DNA from 2 places in the Borborobacter xinjiangensis genome. Region 1 is predicted to be linked to the other one. Evidence: predicted binding sites of a transcription regulator. Region 1 holds the regulator's gene; the other holds the start of a gene.

The links. Region 1 encodes LexA, which represses DNA repair genes until DNA is damaged. Its sites were predicted from a motif close to TGTTCNNNNTGTGTTCNG; they were not measured.
Region 2: the regulator LexA is predicted to act here: its motif matches at 1,672-1,689, upstream of ACLKMW_RS18205 (PA0069 family radical SAM protein).

Annotation. Positions count from the first base shown of each region.
Region 1 covers NZ_JBLLVA010000005.1:93,386-98,781, forward strand. Annotated here, with positions in the region: gene ACLKMW_RS08380 (ComEC/Rec2 family competence protein) at 1-1,768, shown strand, start outside; gene lexA (transcriptional repressor LexA) at 2,054-2,773, opposite strand; gene ACLKMW_RS08390 (PilZ domain-containing protein) at 2,892-3,509, opposite strand; gene ACLKMW_RS08395 (PAS domain-containing protein) at 3,655-4,293, opposite strand; gene ACLKMW_RS08400 (rhomboid family intramembrane serine protease) at 4,684-5,396, shown strand, end outside.
Region 2 covers NZ_JBLLVA010000018.1:95,847-101,242, reverse strand. Annotated here, with positions in the region: gene ACLKMW_RS18210 (ribonuclease HII) at 1-16, opposite strand, end outside; gene ACLKMW_RS18205 (PA0069 family radical SAM protein) at 355-1,509, opposite strand; gene ACLKMW_RS18200 (glycosyltransferase) at 1,749-2,255, shown strand; gene moaB (molybdenum cofactor biosynthesis protein B) at 2,275-2,826, opposite strand; gene ACLKMW_RS18190 (4-(cytidine 5'-diphospho)-2-C-methyl-D-erythritol kinase) at 2,837-3,712, opposite strand; gene ACLKMW_RS18185 (hypothetical protein) at 3,709-3,894, opposite strand; gene ACLKMW_RS18180 (S49 family peptidase) at 3,973-4,842, opposite strand; gene ACLKMW_RS18175 (tRNA1(Val) (adenine(37)-N6)-methyltransferase) at 4,915-5,396, opposite strand, start outside.

The sequences.
Region 1 (5,396 bases):
GCCGGTGCGGCCAGGAAGCTACGACTTTTCCTTCGAAAGCTATTTCGACGGCATAGGTGCGAGCGGCTACTTTATGCGCGGACCCGAGCTATTGCCGGATATGCCGCCGGCTTCGGGTCTCAGCAACTTTTCGATCCACGTGGAAAACGCGCGAAATGCCATCGCCAAGCGAATCCGCGACGGTATCGACGGGCCGGAGGGCGAGATCGCCGCAGCCCTTGTCGTGGGGGTAAGAGCCGGCATTCCTGACGATATCAGCGAGGCGATGCGCCGAACCGGTATTTATCACATCATTTCGATATCCGGCCTGCATATGGCGCTTGTCGCCGGCACGGTAATGGGCACGTTGCGCGTCGTCTTCGCGTTGTTTCCGGCATTTGCATCGCGTCGGCCGGTTAAAAAATATGCGGCTGCCGCAGCCTTGGCGGCGATAGCTGCTTATCTGTTCATCTCAGGCGCAGAGGTCGCGGCCCAGCGCAGTTTCATCATGCTGGCGATCATGCTGATAGCACTACTGTTCGACCGTGCGGCGCTCACCCTGCGCAATCTGGCGACATCGGCAATCATCGTCATCGTCATCTCGCCGCATGAGGTCATCGGTCCGAGCTTCCAGATGTCGTTCGCGGCGACTGCGGCATTGGTCGGAGCCTATGCGATCTGGTCCGAGCGTCGGTCTGCCAGCCTGCATCGAACCTCCTTAACCGATCGTCCGCTCACCAGCGCCATGTTGAGAAAAAGCTGGGGTTTCATGGCCGCACTCGCGGTGACGTCAATCGTCGCCGGGCTGGCAACGGCCGTCTTCGGCGCCTACCACTTCCAGCGCGTCTCGCCGCTCAGCCTCGTGGCGAACCTTGCGGTAATGCCCATCGTGTCTGTCTTCGTGATGCCGTTTGCCGTCGCCGGCTCCATTGCCATGCCATTCGGTCTCGATGGGCCGTTCTTCTTCGTCATGGCCAAGGGTCTTGCCGCAATGATCGCGGTCTCGCGATGGCTCTCGCAACACTCGCCCGTTGATGCGGTGGGGCTCATTTCTGTTCATTCCGTCGTGCTGTGGACCGTGGCTCTCGTCATCGCCACTATGGCCACAACCCGGTTGCGCGTCACGGCGTTGCCATTCGCACTCGTCGGCCTCGTCACGGTCGCAAATGTCCGCCCGCCCGACATATTGGTGTCCGAAGACGCTCGACTGGTCGCAGTGCCGGTGGGCGAACAGCGCCTGGCGGTTAATCGCGCACGCCCGAACGAATTCACCATCGAAAACTGGCAGCGTGCGCTTCGGGCAGAAAAGATACTGAAGCCGGACGTTCTTAAGATGGCCAATCCAAGCGCAGCCGGCACTTTGCCGCCAGTCACGGACGGTTTCGTGTGCGATGCCGGACTTTGCCTCGTACGTCATGTTTCAGGCGCAGTGATTGCACATGCGCTTGACGCGGCATCAGCCAAACCTGCATGCGGACAGGCGGCCGTAGTAGTGGTCGATGATGCGACGGCGAGTAATGTATGCGAAAACCGTCGGACGCTGGTGGTCACCAAACGCGAGCTTGCGAGATATGGGAGCGCTGCAATCCAATTATCCGAGGCAGCGACTGGTTCACGAGCCGAAATCAGCTTTGCCATTAGCCGTCCGTATCGTCCGTGGCATACTCAACGGCGCTTCTCGCGCGAGGCTCGTGGATTGCCGCCCTACCGCCGAAAGGCGCCTCGGCGGGCAAATGCGTCTAATGCAGATGCAACAACCAGTTCGGGAGACAGTCGGACGCTCAAATAAACGGACACGAGCAACAGCACATCTCACCCCAAGCGCCCCGGTCTCGCGTAAACGCACTCAAGTGGTATCCGGTGATGCCAGCGATTAGCCGAGGCCAGGGCATGACCGTAAGAGTGTAAGCCGGTTTCCGAAAGAATTCCTGGGTGTCGATTGGGGCGCATGGCGCTCCAAGGAGTAAAAGCTGGGGCGCAGAAGCTCCCGCAATCTCACCCTGTCATCTGGAAGCGAAGGGCTGGCCTCAACGCAATCGAGACCAGGGAAGGCGCACCTGCCGCCGAAAGACCCTCAGTAGCGGCGGATCAACCCGACCAGCTTACCCTGCACCTTCACGCGATCCGGTCCGAAAATGCGCGTCTCATAGGCCGGATTGGCCGCCTCCAGCGCGATTGACGCGCCCTTGCGGCGAAACCGTTTCAGCGTCGCCTCTTCCTCATCCACCAATGCCACGATGATCTCGCCAGGATTGGCGGTGCTGGCATTGCGAATGATAACCGTATCTCCGTCGAAAATGCCGGCCTCGATCATCGAGTCGCCCTTGACCTCCAGAGCGTAATGTTCGCCGCCGGCGATCATCTCCGGCGGCACGGAGATGGAATGGGTCTTGTGCTGGATTGCGTCGATCGGCACGCCGGCGGCGATGCGCCCCATCACCGGAATCGAAACGGAGGCGTTTGAATCGTCGTTCTCCGCCACAGGCCCGCGAGCAGGCTCGGGCGAGCGGCGCCCAAGGCTGCCTTCGATGACGCTTGGCGAAAACTTCGCGCGTTGCGGCGCAAGACCGGGCGCGATGGAATCGGGCAGGCGCAGAACTTCCAGCGCCCGAGCCCGATTGGGCAAGCGCCTGATGAAGCCTCTTTCCTCCAAGGCGGTGATCAGCCGATGGATGCCGGATTTCGAAGCAAGATCCAGAGCCTCCTTCATCTCGTCGAAGGAGGGTGGTATGCCCGACTCCTTCAGGCGTTCATGAATGAAGACGAGAAGCTCGTGTTGTTTGCGCGTGAGCATCGCCACCCCGAAGAATCAAAGAAAAACAAACCCGGAACAAACACTATCTGTTCCAGTTGTGTTCCGCAACCGTTTAAATCGGTGAAAAGTGGGAGAGAGACGCGTCTCGGAGCGCAGATCAGGAAAGGCTTCGGCTGAACTCGGCATCCAGCGATTCCGGCCGCTGTATGACGGCGAATTCGATAGCCACGCCATCCTCGAAATGGCGTACCACCTGTCCACGCATCGTTCCGAGCGTGACCTGAACGCCTAGGGCCGGCTTTACGCTGATTTCGATCGCAGCGCCCGACAGCGACAGATCGATGATCCGGCACTGATATTGTCGCCCGTCGGTGAGTTGCAATGTGCTCATTGGATTGCGCGGTGCGACACGCTCATGGCGGCGGTCTTCCGGCAGGTCGAGTTCATGCTTGTTGGCAAGCCATGTCAACTGTGCGGCGAGTTTGTCCTTCTTGCGGTCGGAGGCGATGATCGTCATCGCAAATCCGTCTTGCATAGTGCGGGTCACGACCCCCTCGACGCGGCCGATATGATCGATATAGGCGATGACTTTTTCGCCGGGGTTGCCGATGCGGTCGCAACGCAGCGCGACATTGCCCGGTGACATATCGACCACCTGGCAGGGGTGTTCCGTGCGATCTTCGAGCATGAAGCGGCCATAGATTTTCACGCGGACGCGTTGAAAGCCGCGCTTTTCTACCGCAGTTGGCGCCTGGTGGATCGCCGCCGCCCTCATGATGCCCCTGTTCGCTCGAATTCCCGCATGGCTGCGCCAGTTTCTAGCCGCTAAATTACGCCACACTGGTTAACGAGCCGTAGCCACGAGGGCGGCAGCGTGCCGTCGTCATTGGGCCACGCCAGGGGACTGCAAGGGCAGGGATCTACTCGTCGAGCCCGCCGGGAAGCACGACGAGGTGACGTATGCGTCGGCCACCACGGAGAGAATCAGCCGATTCCGAGAGCGTTTTCTGGCTGGGGGCGAGCGGCGGCACGGTGACGGCTGGACGGTTTTTCAGGAACATCGGCTCACAGTCGGGATCGACGACCCGAACCGACTCGATCAGCGCATCGGTTATGGGGTCGGCGCCAAGCCAGAACGGCCTCTCGCCTGGAGTGACAATGCCGATGGCGCGCGGGCTTTCCACGCCACCTTCAAGCGGCAGCAGAAGCAGCTCGAACGGATTGGATTTGCCGCACCGCGTGCGGCCCTCGAAAACGACGACGACGACGGACTTGGCATGAAAGACGCCGTAGGCCAGCCGCGCGAGCAGCCGCCTGTCCTTTTCGCGCCACAGGGAGGGAAATGAAAAGCCCTTGAGCTCGCGCCCATATGTGGCGCAAAGCCGGGTGCCGGCGAGGCGGAATACCGCTTCACCGCGCGTGTCGCGCTCCAGAATGAAAGTGTCGGCCAACAGCGTCTTGATGTCGGCCGGCTCGACCTCTGTCCGCCTCGGTGCGGGACGCCCGTCCCGCAGTCGATTCCAATAATGGAACAGGTCGATCGATCCGTTCTGTTTCATACCGCTCCGCTCCGCACAATCTGCCGTCCGGTGTTCCATCGACAAACAGAAAGGCGTTGTTCGAGGAACTACATGCGGGGCGAAGCAGGTTGCGTGCCAGAGCGTATGCCGGCTTGTTAACCGATCGGATGTGTTAAGGTTAATGATTGGTATACGTTGCGGAGTAGAGAGCTGTATGGCACGTTGAAACCACTCCAGCAGCGGTCGCCTCGCGGCGATCGGCAGCACTTCAGTCAAGGTTTTTGGGAGAGCAGGGGGGCTCGACCGGCCGTCCAGCAGAAACGCTGGGCGGCTTTTTTCTTGGTGATTCGCCCATGCCGGGGTTAGAGGCTGCAGGCGCCCGCGCCCGACTTGGATGCTGCGAAGGGTTGCCGTGTAGCTGGAGACAAGATGACCGAGCGGAATCCAAATGAATATGACGGGGCCGATAAGGTTCGCCGCCGCGGCGAGCCGATGTTCAATTTGCCCGGCATTGTGATCGCGGCCATCGGCCTTTGCGTCGGCATCCATCTGCTGCGCGTCTACGTGCTGACGCAGGAGCAGGATATCGGGGTTCTGTTGCGTGCGGCCTTTATCCCGATCCGCTATTCGGGGCAGTTCATCATCGACGTCTATGCCTTCACCAGCCCTTTCACCTATGCGTTCCTGCACGGCGGCGTTGCGCACCTGCTGGTCAACATGATCTGGCTTGCCGCCTTTGGCTCCCCACTGGCAAACCGGCTGGGAGCGCTGCGGTTTTCGCTGTTCTGGGCCGTGTCGGGGCTTGCCGCCGCCGGGCTGCACTACGGCCTGCATCCGCTGGACCAGGCACCGTTGGTCGGCGCCTCCGGCGCGATTTCGGGCATGATGGGGGCTGCCGCGCGATTCGGCTTTCATATCGATCGTTCGTCCGGGAAGCCGGCTTTCGCCGGCCTGCCGCTGCCGGTGGCAGCCGTCTTTCGTTCACGCACCGTCGTGACGTTTCTGGTCGTGTGGATGATCGTCAACCTGGTCACCGGCATCGTGGGCTTTGCGCCCGGCGAGGCGGACCGCATCGCGTGGGAAGCGCATGTCGGCGGCTTTCTGGTCGGTTTCTTCGGCATCCAATTTTTCGAACCAAAGCG
Region 2 (5,396 bases), on a different contig from region 1:
AGCGCGCGCGAGCCATAGTGCGGCAATGCTCGCATTGGCCCCGATTCTCCGCAAGTCCTTCCCGACCGTTTCAGGGGCGGAGACCGGGAAGGCACCGTCGGCGGTCGGGGAAAGGCCGGACGGGATCGCGTCAGCGCCGCGCGCTATCAATTGCGCAAAGACGCGTACTTTGTTCAGTGCATGGATTTGTTCAGTGCATGTATTTCCAAAAATTGCCCGATGCCTTGGGCTTTCACACTCCCGCGCAACAGGGCCTTGTCGCAAAGGATTTGAAAACGGTGGATATCGTCAGCGTCTTTGCTTCGCGCATCCGAGCCGATGTCCCCACACCATTTCGAGCAAATTCTCCTGACGCTAGAGCAGCATGAGCTGTTCGTTCTTCTTGGCCGCAGCGACGAACAGGTCGGTTCGAAGTTGCCTCCTTTCGACATTCAGCCCAAGCCGGCGCGCGGCAATCTCGAAGCGGCGTCCGATCTGCCAGGCATACGGGCCTGTACCTTTCATGCGCTTTCCCCACTCGGCGTCGTAGTCCTTGCCGTCGCGCATCGAGCGAACCAGCGACATGACGTGGCGATAGCGATCCGGATAGTGCCGCAGCAGCCAATCCTTGAAGATCGGACTGACCTCGAGCGGCAGGCGCAGGATGACGTAACCGGCTTCGCGCGCACCGGCTGCCTTGGCCGAGTCGAGGATGCGCTCGACCTCCTGATCGGTCAGCCCCGGAATGATCGGCGCCACCATAACCGATGTCGGAATTCCGGCGTCGCTCAACTGCCGGATCGCCTCCAGCCGCTTCGTCGGGGTTGCGGCCCGCGGCTCCATGGTGCGGGCCAGCATGCGGTCGAGTGTCGTTACCGACAGCGCCACCTTGGCAAGTCCGCGTTCGGCCATGCGCGAAAGTATGTCGATGTCGCGCACCACCAGGGCCGACTTCGTGACGATGCCGACCGGGTGCTGGCGCGCCTCCAGAACCTCCAGAATCTCGCGCATGATGCGCCACTGCTTCTCTATCGGCTGATAGGGATCGGTATTCGTTCCGATGGCGATGGTGCGCGGTTGGTAGCCTTCCTTCGACAACTCCTTGTCGAGCAGTCGCGCGGCATCCGGCTTGGCGAACAGCTTCGATTCGAAATCCAGCCCCGGCGACATGCCCATATAGCTGTGGGTCGGACGCGCGAAGCAATAGACGCAGCCATGCTCGCAGCCGCGATAAGGGTTGATCGATCGATCGAAGGAGATATCGGGCGAATTGTTGCGCGTGATGATAGTGCGCGACTTTTCCGTCTGGACCTCCGTCTTGAAGGGCGGCAAGTCTTCGAAGGTGCTCCAGCCATCGTCGAAGACATGGCGCGTGACCGGCTCGAACCTGCCGCTCGGATTGATGCCGGCGGCACGCCCTCGGCGCCGCTCGTCGTGGATCCTGACGCCACTTTCCTCGATCATCGCATTGGCCATGGCAACGCCTCCACTCCTGAAGGCGGCAACATCTGCGCGTGTTATCGGTTCCATCGACTTTTCGTCCGCATTGGCGCGCCATGTGCCCGTAAGGACGCACAAAAGCGCTCCATTTCTCGTTTCCAACGTGGATTCTCCGAAAGCCGGGTTTCAATTTCTGGCCCGATGCTCCGAACGAATCGCCGCGAGTCATGAAACTATTCCTATTACTCGGACGTGAACAAAGCAAGAACTTTCGCGGCGCGACGCTCGTAACTGGCGCATGGCTGGCATTTGCGCTATTCGCCCCGCCGATGCTGACTGTTCTCATCGAAACATCGAATCACGAAGAGGCGCTCGCCCGCACGCTGGCATCCCTGGTGGGCGCGGCAGTGGAAGGCGCGGTGCGCGAGGTCATCGTGTGCGATCTCGGTTCCTCCGACCGCACGGACGGCGTCGCCGACCAGGCCGGTTGCCGCTACCTTGCAAGTGGCGGCATCGCCGCGGGCATAGCCGAGGCCAAAAGCGATTGGCTGTTGTTGTTGGAGCCCGGTGCGCGCCTGGTCGACGGCTGGGAGGAGGCGGTGCTGGAGCATGTCGAATTGATGGCGATGCCGGCGCGCTTTTCGCGCTCGCATGCGGATCGGCCGCCTTTCCTGGCACGGATATTTTCTTCACGGCGGGCGCTGAGCGAGGGATTGCTCGTCCGCAAGGCGCAGGTGTCGGCAGCCGCGCGCCATGCCGGAAATGCCGAGGCGATCGCGCGTGGTCTGGCGACCAAAAGGTTGCGGGCGGAGATTCGCGTGGCGCCGCCGCTTTGAATGACGATTGGCCCCAAGATCAGGCCGACTTGCCGCCGCCCCGTTTAAGGTGCTCGTCGAGGCGCGGCATGATCTCCACGAAATTGCAGGGCATGTGGCGATAATCGAGCTGTGGCTTCAGGATGCCGTCCCAAGCGTCGCGGCAGGCGCCGGGCGAACCGGGCAGCACGAAGATGAAGGTGGCATTGAGCACGCCTCCTGTGGCGCGCGATTGCACGGTGGACGTGCCGATCTTGTCATAGGAAATGCGGTGGAACACTTCCGAAAAGCCGTCCATGCGCTTCTCGAAAATCGGCTCGAGCGCTTCCGGCGTTACGTCGCGCCCGGTGAAGCCGGTGCCGCCGGTGGTGATGATCACATCGATCTTCGGATCCTGCGACCAACTCCTGACCCGCTCCCTGATCTTGTCGACATCGTCGGTGACGATCTCGCGTGCCGCAAGCACGTGGCCAGCCTCGGCGATGCGGTCGGCCAAGGTCTGGCCGGACCTGTCCTCGGCCAGCGTGCGGCTGTCTGAGACCGTCAGCACCGCGATGCTGACGGGAATGAAGGGGCGTGCGTCCTGGGTCATATGATCCTCGTCAAGGCGTGCTGGACGTTGCCACGACGAACCAGCCCGGCTCCATGTCTCTAATCTTGCCGGCGGCGCGACGCGCGGCATCTTGCGTTTCGAACAGTCCGAAACAGGTGGCGCCCGAGCCAGACATGCGCGCAAGCAATGCCCCTGCGCCGCCGAGTGCCGTGAGCGCGTCGCCGATCGTCGGTGCAACGGCCCTGGCAGGCACTTCCAAATCGTTCCGGGTTTTGCCAAGCCATTTTACCACAGCCGTCACGCCGCGGTCTTCGGGGAGGGGGGGCAAAGGTGGATTCTGGCGGTTCTGCAGGGCGCGGAATACATCCGGGGTTGCTATCTCTACTCCCGGGTTGACCAGCACCAGGTGCAGTTGCGGAAACATGGCAACAGGCTCCACGATCTCGCCGATGCCGCTTGCCACAAGCGGCCGGCCGACAAGGCACATCGGCACGTCGGCGCCGAGCCTCAGCGCCAGTTCCGAGAGATCATCCTTGATGTTCCAGTGTCGCGCCAGCGCCCGCAAGGTCGCCGCCGCATCGCTCGAACCCCCGCCAATACCGGAGGCGACCGGAAGGTTCTTCTCAAGCAGAATGGCGACCGGCATTGTTCGCTCAGACGAAACGGTCCTGCGCAAGGCATCGCGCGCGCGCATCGCGAGATTGCCGGCGTCGAGCGGAATCTGTGCTGCGAACGGGCCGGCAACCGAGAAACTGTCTTCTCTGGCTGCTGTCACCGTCACGCGGTCGCCGTATCTTGAGAAAACCGCCAGGCTTTCGATGAGATGATAGCCGTCCTGACGCTGCCCGGTGACATGCAGCGCGAGATTTATCTTTGCCGGCGCGTCTTCGATACAGGCCGCTGAATTCAAGATCGTGATGGTCAATCCTTGGCCAGCCGATATTCGCCGGTCTCCGGGTCCTTGACCAGCGTGCCGGTCGCGCCATTCGCCGTTTGCTGCTCGGCGCGGCGAATCTTGGCCGTCACGCGCTCTGCTTCCTTGAGGAAAGAGCGGTATCCGAAATAGGCCACGACACCGACCAGCGCGAAGAAAATGAGCTGCGGCATGTTCACGTCCTCCACTGTTGACGGCCGGTCAGGCGTTCAGTTCGGTCTATCTCACAATAGGCGCAACGCCCGCCGTTTTCAAAGGCCAAAGCGGCTCCACAGCGCCCGCTCCTCGACCACGTCGAGGAGTCCGCCTGCCGCAGCGGCAGCTATCTCGGCGGCAGCGGGCCGCTCGGAAGAGCCGAAAATGCCGAGCTTGCGCCCGAAAAGACCGCGCGGCGGCGTGATCAGGTGTAGCCGCGTCTTCGCGCCGAAACGGTCCTTGAGCACCGTTCGCATGTCGCCCAGCGTGTCGACCAAGCCGAGTTCCAGGCCCTTTTTTCCGGTCCAGAACAGCCCGGTGAACAGCTCGGGATCATCCTTCAGCCGCGCGCCGCGCCGCTCTTTTACCAGGTCGATAAAGGTGTCATGGACTTCAAGCTGCAGCGCCTTCAGGCGTTCGATGTCTTCCGGCTTTTCCGGCTTGAACGGGTCCAGCGTCGCCTTGTTCTTGCCGGCGGTGTAGACGCGCCGCTCTATGCCGATCTTCTTGATCAGCTCGGTAAAGCCGAAAGAGGCCGAAACCACGCCGATGGAACCGACGATCGACGACGGATCGGCGACGATCTCATCGCCGGCGACAGCGATCATGTAGCCGCCGGATGCAGCGACGTCCTCGATGAAGACGAATACCTTACGGTTCTTCTCGACGGCAAGGTCGCGGATGCGCTTGTAGATCAGGCGCGACTGCACCGGCGAACCGCCGGGCGAATTGATCGAGATGGCGACGGCCGGCGCGTCGGGAAAGGCGAACGCCTTTTCGATCACGCCCGCTGTCGAGGCAAGCGAAAGGCTCGGCCGGAACTGGCTGCCTCCCGCCATAATGGTCCCGTGCAGGCGAATGACCGGTATGGTCACCGCTTGCGAGCGCATTGATTTCGGAAGAAGGCGATTTAGCAGGCGTCTCACTTAGTCAGGGTCTCCGCGCGGCGTGGTTCCGATGTAGGCATTTGCGCCGAAACCGCAATGCCGCCGAAGCGGTCAGTCGCCGAAAAGCGATGTTTTGCCATTGCTGACGGCTTCGGCACGGGCGCAAAGGCGGTTGCCTGTCGAATCATGCAAGTAAAGCGGCGGGTGCAGGGTCAGCGCACCGCGCGCTCCAAGCCGCGCCCGCAGGACGATGCGGATTGCCGGTCGATCGGGGCGGGGGTGTATGGGCATAATTTGCGCGGAGCCGAAACGGCCATCCAGGGCGGCCAGAATTTCTGCGAGCGACTCCGGCCGTGAAATGACGGCAAGGCCGCCGCGCGGCCGGGTCACCGCGGCCGCACTCCGCAGCCAATTCTCGAACAGCCCGTCATTCTTCACATGCGCCTGCTTGCGCAGCGGGTCGGGCGTCGAGCGGTCGATGGCTGCGTTGAAGGGCGGGTTCATGATCACGAAATCAAAGGAATTGTCGGCGAGCCCGGCTGCCGTCCTTGCCTTGCCGGCCAGCGTCACGTCGGCTTCGACAATCGAGATGC